2 regions of the Paenibacillus sp. FSL R7-0652 genome follow, and region 2 is predicted to be linked to the other one. Evidence: a T-box and tRNA genes for the amino acid it is inferred to sense, from the RefSeq annotation. Region 2 holds a T-box; the other holds one or more tRNA genes.
The links. The T-box of region 2 lies ahead of trpS (tryptophan--tRNA ligase). A T-box ahead of a tRNA ligase gene usually reads a tRNA of that ligase, here a tRNA-Trp.
Positions count from the first base shown of each region.

Region 1: it has a tRNA-Trp gene. The T-box ahead of trpS (tryptophan--tRNA ligase) is inferred to sense a tRNA for this amino acid. The anticodon was not compared.

Region 1 covers NZ_CP152001.1:5,487,003-5,491,406, forward strand. Annotated here, with positions in the region: gene lanKC (class III lanthionine synthetase LanKC) at 1-823, opposite strand, end outside; tRNA gene MKY97_RS24110 (tRNA-Leu) at 1,365-1,443, opposite strand; tRNA gene MKY97_RS24115 (tRNA-Cys) at 1,477-1,550, opposite strand; tRNA gene MKY97_RS24120 (tRNA-Gly) at 1,557-1,631, opposite strand; tRNA gene MKY97_RS24125 (tRNA-Gln) at 1,636-1,710, opposite strand; tRNA gene MKY97_RS24130 (tRNA-His) at 1,725-1,797, opposite strand; tRNA gene MKY97_RS24135 (tRNA-Trp) at 1,827-1,900, opposite strand; tRNA gene MKY97_RS24140 (tRNA-Tyr) at 1,907-1,992, opposite strand; tRNA gene MKY97_RS24145 (tRNA-Thr) at 2,002-2,077, opposite strand; tRNA gene MKY97_RS24150 (tRNA-Phe) at 2,099-2,171, opposite strand; tRNA gene MKY97_RS24155 (tRNA-Asp) at 2,268-2,345, opposite strand; tRNA gene MKY97_RS24160 (tRNA-Met) at 2,373-2,446, opposite strand; tRNA gene MKY97_RS24165 (tRNA-Val) at 2,464-2,539, opposite strand; tRNA gene MKY97_RS24170 (tRNA-Glu) at 2,642-2,713, opposite strand; tRNA gene MKY97_RS24175 (tRNA-Ser) at 2,729-2,820, opposite strand; tRNA gene MKY97_RS24180 (tRNA-Asn) at 2,822-2,897, opposite strand; rRNA gene MKY97_RS24185 (23S ribosomal RNA) at 2,967-4,404, opposite strand, start outside.
Region 2 covers NZ_CP152001.1:755,573-759,976, forward strand. Annotated here, with positions in the region: gene MKY97_RS03545 (spore germination protein) at 1-493, opposite strand, end outside; gene MKY97_RS03550 (endospore germination permease) at 474-1,583, opposite strand; gene trpS (tryptophan--tRNA ligase) at 1,735-2,730, opposite strand; T-box leader at 2,957-3,307, opposite strand; gene MKY97_RS03560 (DMT family transporter) at 3,335-4,270, opposite strand.

The sequences.
Region 1 (4,404 bases), 1.9 Mb from region 2:
TTTTTTTCCTTGTTAATGCGTCCTGAGCAACCCCATCTAAACCAGCATTTGGTCTGGCTTCCTTGATAATAACCTTCAAATCATCCTTTTTTCGAGTAGCGAGATACACTCCGCCAGCGTTACTATAGCTGATTGCTGCTTCAATCTTATACCTTGCTAAATTTTCAGTCTTCATATCTCCTGAATTATTAATAGAATTGAGATAATCGTCGAAATCCTTCACAAAGTCAGGAACATGATAAAAGGGAGTCCTTTGATCCTCAATTAAATTACCTTTCTTATCCCTGATACAATGTTGACCGGATTCATTGAGTATACGTCTAAATCCTCCATACCTATAAAATACATTGCTGGTTTTCCATCTCTTATCACTAAGAATATAAGGTCCTTTCTTAAAGTCTTGAGTAGCTAAGGAAAGTGTTTCTAACAATTCAAGGAATACTTCATTGCTCCTAGGATAGATTGTTATAAACTTACCGGAAGAAGCGCGATTCGCATTTTTTGAATTCAGTTCAAAGAAGCTTTGTCTATCCTTTAAATGCTTGAAATCAATATTAATCTCTATGCATATCCGTGCAACCTTCTTTAGAACATCCTGACATTCCTCTAATAATGCTGTTATGTGAATTTTCCAACCTTGATCTGGTATATTTTCCCCTTTGAAGTGGTAATACTTCCATACAGAATCAATTTCTGTTTTCAATGTATATGTATCTGGAACTTCATCTAGTTCATAGGTATATGCCTTGTCACTAATCTCCATCTTCCCATAATATTCGGACATCGGTTTCAAATACTTATGATATAACATGTTACCTTGCATTAAGGTATACCTCCGTTTTGATACTTCAAAGATATCCGGACCAAACTAAAATTGCGCTTCGAAGTTCATGAGATGATGAAGAGCAGCAAGTACATCTTGTTGTGAAAGGAATTAATGAGGCACTCATGGTGAAGGATTTATCGACAACAAAAACCAAATTTTAAAACGTGTCGTTCTTATTTCATATTATACAATATATTATTATTTATTTAAATATTTTCCATCATCTTTCTAAATAAAATATTTAAATGAACAGGTATGGTTGATAAAACTTATTTCTCTTTCACAACTAATAGCGATCTTGCTTCGTCCGAAAAATGCAAGTATAAGGCATCTATAAGAACTTCATCAGTTCGATTTTCAAGTGTGGGCAGACCTCCAATAAAATCATTTCCATCATCTAGTCGAGACTTTTAAAATTTCACAATAGTACCCTGAACCCCATAGCAATTTTATGTTCATACGACCTAATTGAATCAGGTACTAAAACCAAATAAAAAAGAGTTCATTAGAGACTATCTCTAATGAACTCTTTTATTAATACCGGCGAGAGGACTCGAACCTCCACGGTTTCCCACTCGATTTTGAGTCGAGCGCGTCTGCCATTCCGCCACGCCGGCTTATTTTGCTGTGTGCATATACTAAAAATATGCTGGAGGCGCCACCCAGATTCGAACTGGGGATAAAGCTTTTGCAGAGCTGTGCCTTACCACTTGGCTATGGCGCCTTATTATGGAGCGGACGACGGGAATCGAACCCGCGACCCTCGCCTTGGCAAGGCGATGCTCTACCGCTGAGCCACGTCCGCGTAATGGCTGGGGATATAGGATTTGAACCTATGCATGACGGAGTCAAAGTCCGTTGCCTTACCGCTTGGCTAATCCCCATTAGATAACAAAGGGGCGATCGAGGGGAATTGAACCCCCGAATGCCGGATCCACAAACCGGTGCGTTAACCACTTCGCCACGATCGCCATATAGAATACATTCATTAAATTATAATTGGCAGGGGCAGCAGGAATTGAACCCACACCAACGGTTTTGGAGACCGTTGTTCTACCTTTAAACTATGCCCCTAAAAACTGGTGGAGGATGATGGATTCGAACCACCGAACCCGTACGGGAGCAGATTTACAGTCTGATGCGTTTGGCCACTTCGCTAATCCTCCAGGATTACATGGTGCCGGCGAGAGGACTTGAACCCCCAACCTACTGATTACAAGTCAGTTGCTCTACCAGTTGAGCTACACCGGCATATTAAGTTTTCTATAAAGGTGGCTCGGGACGGAATCGAACCGCCGACACGAGGATTTTCAGTCCTCTGCTCTACCGACTGAGCTACCGAGCCGCAATAAAGTTAAAGCTTGAGTTGCTACACCTTATCTAGGGCATCAGTGCCATACAGCAGATCTAGTGAACAGCTTCCCTCATGTTAAATCTTAAATGGCGGAACCGACGGGATTCGAACCCGCGATCTCCTGCGTGACAGGCAGGCATGTTAGGCCAACTACACCACGGTTCCAGATCACTTTCGGTTAGGAAAGTTAAATTGCGGGGGCAGGATTTGAACCTGCGGCCTTCGGGTTATGAGCCCGACGAGCTACCGGGCTGCTCCACCCCGCGTCATTATAAATATTATATGGTGGAGGCTGAGGGGATCGAACCCCCGACCCTCTGCTTGTAAGGCAGATGCTCTCCCAGCTGAGCTAAGCCTCCGAATAACACATTTATGATCTTACCACAAACCTGATATTAAAATCAAGTCTTTTTTTGATGAGATGCTTCTCTCATCTCAAGCTTTAGTTATTAAGATAACTATGACCCGTAGGGGATTCGAACCCCTGTTACCTCCGTGAAAGGGAGGTGTCTTAACCCCTTGACCAACGGGCCTTGCTAAAAAGATTGTGGCGGAGAGAGAGGGATTCGAACCCTCGAGACGCTTGTGACGCCTACACGATTTCCAATCGTGCTCCTTCGGCCAGCTCGGACACCTCTCCATGGCTCCCCGAACAGGACTCGAACCTGTGACAACTCGATTAACAGTCGAGTGCTCTACCAACTGAGCTATCAGGGAATATGTTTCAGAGTGTTGTTCTCTGAAAACTAGATTCGAAACGAAACTCACGCGACTTAAAACCTGCTATTGGATAAGCCCTCGACCGATTAGTACTGGTCAGCTCCATGCATTGCTGCACTTCCACCCCCAGCCTATCTACCTCGTCGTCTTCAAGGGGTCTTACATACTGGGAAATCTCATCTTGAGGGGGGCTTCACGCTTAGATGCTTTCAGCGCTTATCCCGTCCGTACATAGCTACCCAGCGGTGCTCCTGGCGGAACAACTGGTACACCAGCGGTACGTCCATCCCGGTCCTCTCGTACTAAGGACAGCTCCTCTCAAATTTCCTACGCCCACGACAGATAGGGACCGAACTGTCTCACGACGTTCTGAACCCAGCTCGCGTACCGCTTTAATGGGCGAACAGCCCAACCCTTGGGACCTACTTCAGCCCCAGGATGCGATGAGCCGACATCGAGGTGCCAAACCTCCCCGTCGATGTGGACTCTTGGGGGAGATAAGCCTGTTATCCCCAGGGTAGCTTTTATCCGTTGAGCGATGGCCCTTCCATGCGGTACCACCGGATCACTAAGCCCGACTTTCGTCCCTGCTCGACTTGTAGGTCTCGCAGTCAAGCTCCCTTATGCCTTTGCACTCTTCGAATGATTTCCAACCATTCTGAGGGAACCTTTGGGCGCCTCCGTTACTCTTTAGGAGGCGACCGCCCCAGTCAAACTGCCCACCTGACACTGTCCCCGTACCCGCTAAGGGCACCAGGTTAGAACCTAGATACGATCAGGGTGGTATCCCAACGGTGCCTCCACACAAGCTGGCGCTCATGCTTCAAAGGCTCCCACCTATCCTGTACAGATCGTACCCAAATTCAATATCAAGCTGCAGTAAAGCTCCATGGGGTCTTTCCGTCTTGTCGCGGGTAACCTGCATCTTCACAGGTATTAAAATTTCACCGGATCTCTCGTTGAGACAGCGCCCAAGTCGTTACGCCATTCGTGCGGGTCAGAATTTACCTGACAAGGAATTTCGCTACCTTAGGACCGTTATAGTTACGGCCGCCGTTTACTGGGGCTTCGGTTCACAGCTTCGGATTGCTCCTAACCACTCCCCTTAACCTTCCAGCACCGGGCAGGCGTCAGCCCGTATACTTCGCCTTACGGCTTCGCACAGACCTGTGTTTTTGCTAAACAGTCGCTTGGGCCTTTTCACTGCGGCCCCCTCGTGCTATTCACACTACCGGGGCACCCCTTCTCCCGAAGTTACGGGGTCATTTTGCCGAGTTCCTTAACGAGAGTTCTTCCGCGCGCCTTAGAATTCTCTTCTCGCCTACCTGTGTCGGTTTGCGGTACGGGCACCTTCATCTGGCTAGAGGCTTTTCTTGGCAGTGTGAGATCATGACCTTCGCTACTGTAATTTTCACTCCCCATCACAGCTCAGCCTTATGATGTGCGGATTTGCCTACACATCAGCCTTACTGCTTGGACAGGCATCCATCAGCCTGCGTCACTA
Region 2 (4,404 bases):
ACATGGATGACGTTTTCAATCGTTTGCGAACCAAGGCGATGTTCGTGGACAGCTCTTCGGTGAATCCGTCGCGTGGTCCTTTTACGGACGTCTCGATGGCTGACTCTTCTGGTGCACGCCCCGGAATATTGGCAATATCCAGACTGCAGGCCTGTACACCATTTTCAAAAATAAGAAGCAGCTGCCCGCTAAACAGGAGCATGTTTATGTTTTGGAGATCAGCAATGTCATCTATAGGCTTCAGGGTTAGGCCAAGCTCCTTGGGCACAGCCTCTTCCATGATCAATGTATGCTGTTCCAGACGCGGGATGATAAATTGATTGATCTGTTTGTTATCTACCAGCCCGTCACAGTAGAGCAGCATGACAGAACGAACGGTCTCATCTTGGGCAGAAAACGTCTGAATGACCACATCTGCACAGGATTCAAAATTTTTTCTTAGGGAGACAAGCAGGGTCTCATAGGATGCCTTGTCAATCCGGTGTTTCTCCATGGTGTTGTTTCCTCCTCTGATGACGTGAATGGATAAGGGCAACGGCCGCAGCCAGAACCGCAAATCCACTCAGATACACGAGATTGAATGGAAAGATGTAATCGACCAGAATCTTCGAAAAGGTAATGTCGTCCAGAGGATAGAGCATGGATAGAATAAAAAATACAGCTAACGAGGCGCAGGAGATCATCCTTCTGGAGGTTTTTTTAATATTCCAAATTTCTACCACAATATACATAGCCAGACTGATGCGGGTAAATGAACCGGCAAGCCATTGATAGATAGAAAAAAAATCAGTCTGGGCAATATATTTGCCGAGGGAAGCGATACGCCATTCCTCAAAGGCAGGATATCTCATTTTAGCGGCTTCGTAAGGATCGAATTCTACAATAGCCCCAATTAGCGGTCCTGTCGTTAAACCAATTATGATGAAAGCAAGCATCAGATACTGCCATAACTTTATGCGTTTGCTGAGGTGAGGCTGAATGTACCAGAGGAAGAGCAGCTCAAACATGCCTGCGAGACTGTACACCATCCCGTGAAATACAGGTGACCATCCATGCTCCAACACAGGCAAAAGACGGCTGTAATCTTTATACTGGGAATTGACAATCGCTACGTAGAAACCGAGCAGCACGACGAGCGGCAGAATCAGTCCCGCTGTGAAGGCAAGGGAGCGCATGCCTTTATAGGCAGCATACCCACATAAGGCCATGAGTGCAATCGTGGTTGCCATGACAGGTGTTTCCGTCAGATAGTTAGTCTTGGCCCAGGTTGTTGTGTCCCGCAGCGTAAAGTAGATGACAGATAGAAAAAAGAGACTGTTCCCCACCCGCAGGAGTAGGCCTACGGGTCTGCCAAGATGGGAAGACAGCCAATCATGTAAAGTTTGATGCTGCAGGAACTTAGACACATAGGCAAGCATCAGAACAAAGATGACGAACGGCCCTGCGGATAATAGAACGGAGATCCAGGAATCCCTTTTAGCCGCGCTGAGAAGTGCAGGTATAATTAATACATGGCTGATCAGACCAACGGACAACATGATTAACATCATGGCTTGCAAAAAAGAAGGCTGCGTACGCTTCATGCTGAGGATCTCCTTTTCTGGATAGACTGTCCTCAGCAGTGTTAACGTGTTTGTGGAACTTCATACCGGAGAGGGAATCACACTCGGCTCTCCGAACCTTTCCTTTTTCACCTGAGCCTAGATAGTTATAGCGGCCTGCCCTTCATGCTTATCAGAGATCGAAATAACGAATACCCATCGCTTCGCGTACTTCAAGCATCGTTTCTTTAGCGATATTCCTGGCTTGACGTGTGCCCTCCATTAGCATTTCCTCGACTTCATTTCCCCGCTGTTCGTAATAACTGCGTCGTTCCCGAAAAGGAGCAAGTAACTCGTTGATGGCACCGGCAGCGAATCGTTTGCACTCCGTACAGCCTATTCTTCCCTGACTGCAGGCAGCATAAATGTCATCTGCATGGCTTTCTCGAAACAACTGATGATAAGCGTACACGGGACAGATATCCGGGTGGCCTGGATCAGAACGGTGAACGCGAGCTGGGTCGGTTTTGGCTTTGGTCAGTTTTGCTGTGACATCGTCCGGTGCTGCGTTTAAGGAGATGGCATTGCCCATGCTTTTACTCATTTTTCCGATACCGTCCAAACCTCCCAAACGTTCTCCGGTCAATATCCGCGGTTCCGGGAAAACAGGTGCATACAGCTCATTAAATCGTCGAACCAGCTTTCGTGCCATCTCGACATGGGGGATCTGATCTTCGCCTGCGGGGATAAGTGTTGCTTTACAGAAAGCAATATCGGCAGCCTGACTGACCGGATATCCCAAAAAGCCATAATACAGGTCCATGTATCCCCGGTCTCGCGCTTCCGTTTTAATGGTTGGATTGTGCCGGAGTGTGTTTACGGTGACAAACATGGAGAAGAGCACAGTCAGCTCCGCAATTTCGGGAATCATGGACTGGATGAAGAGGGTGGCTTGGTTTGGATCTATGCCTACTGACAAATAGTCCAGGGTCACTTGATGTACACTGTTTGCAATCAGTTCAGGCTGATCATAGTGGGTTGTCAGTGCCTGAACATCTGCCAGTAAAATATAAGACTTGTACGTTTCCTGTAATTCCACCCGGCTGCGCAGGCTGCCGACGTAATGGCCGAGGTGAAGCTGTCCAGTTGTTCGATCTCCGGTCAAAATCCGTTCTTGGGTTGTATGCATGATTCATTCTCCTTTGAATAGTTGTTTTGGTGTTCATGTTATGAATGTTGTTGATGTTGAGCTTGAGCTGTCGCCACCAGCCATCTTCCACGACCATCACCTCCTTTCAGCCTGCGATTTATTTCGTTTTAAAATAAAGTTAATGTACGCGGATACTCTGCTGCCAGAATCGCCTGAAAAATGAAAAAGGCCTCGTCCTCCGTTCCAATTCCCTAAGGAAATGGAACAGAAGGACGAGGCTGTGCTCGCGGTGCCACCTTCATTAGCCGCTGGTACGCGGCTCACTTACGGGATACGGATGCAGCAGTTGAATCATTGCAGTCAAGTGAAATAAAGTCAGGCTAGCCTAACTCAGATCGTACTTCGTACATGATCTAGATCGATATCCTGTCCATGGATAACGGCAGGACATGCCGCCTTGCCTACTGAAAGTCCTTTCCCGGCTTAAACGGGCTAAAACTTGGTTCAACTCGGAACTCCGAAGCCCATTTCCGCATGTCCGACACACCGGCTCGCACCATCCGCCGGCTCTCTGGAGTAACGTGACATGCGTACTTCTCTTCATCATCGTTGATAACGTTCGTTTACAATTTTTCACATTGTATCATGCTTTTAAATGACTGACCAGCCCATGTTTGCGATTGCTCATGTTGGTTCCAAGTACACCGATGATAATCAGCACAGCTCCAATGTAGTGGTATCCGAATACAGGCTCATGCAGAAGTAAGGCCCCACCTGCGATGGAGATGAGAGTAGACAAATTACTGAATACACTGACACGTGAAGCTTCCAGATGAGTCAGGGCGTAGCTGGACAGCAGGGTAGATACCATGGTAGACAGAATCGCCAGATAAGCGAGCGCACCCAGGTAAGATAGATCGCCGAGCGGCTGGATGTATTCGGCCATCGATCCGGTGTATGCATGGCGAACGAATGCAGCGATATTAAATACCACGCAGCCTACCATCAAGGTAACCCAAGTCAGCTCCAGAGGTTTATATTTCCGAGTGAGCGGTCTTGCCAGTACCCCGTATCCTGCAAAACTGATCGCCGAGAGCAGCAGCAGTACAATGCCCTGCAGATTGCTCATCGACATGCCGCTGCCTTTCATGGCAAAGATAAAGATCACGCCAGCGACAGACAGGAGCAGAGACATCTTTTGTACAATAGATGTCCGTTCCTTCAGAAAGACAGAAGCCAAGACGAGGGTGAACACAGGTACCATCGCCTGAATGATGCCCGCTTCCGAAGAATTGGAAGTCACCAGTCCAAAGGCTTGAAAGGCAAAGAACAGAACGGGTGAGAGCAGTCCAAGCGGGACAATTCTCCACAGGTCGGCCAGTCGAAGACGGATCTTGATCCAGCCAAACAGCACAGGAATGCTGACCACAATAAGCGACAGGGCGAAGCGATGGGCAAGCACATCTATGGGATGAGCGATGGTGACCGTCATTTTCACAAATAAAAAAGATAACCCGATAATAGCGGCGTAAACAACAGCTGCGATATAAGCATAGGTTCGGCTTCGTGCAGTATTCATTCGTTTTCCCTCCAGTAATGCGATACAGACTCTAAACTCAATTGGCAAAATACAGGCTCTATACGTAAGCGAACGAAGTCGGCTTGAATTATAAGTCAGCAAAACCGAAACGAATGGATGTAATGAATCTCTCC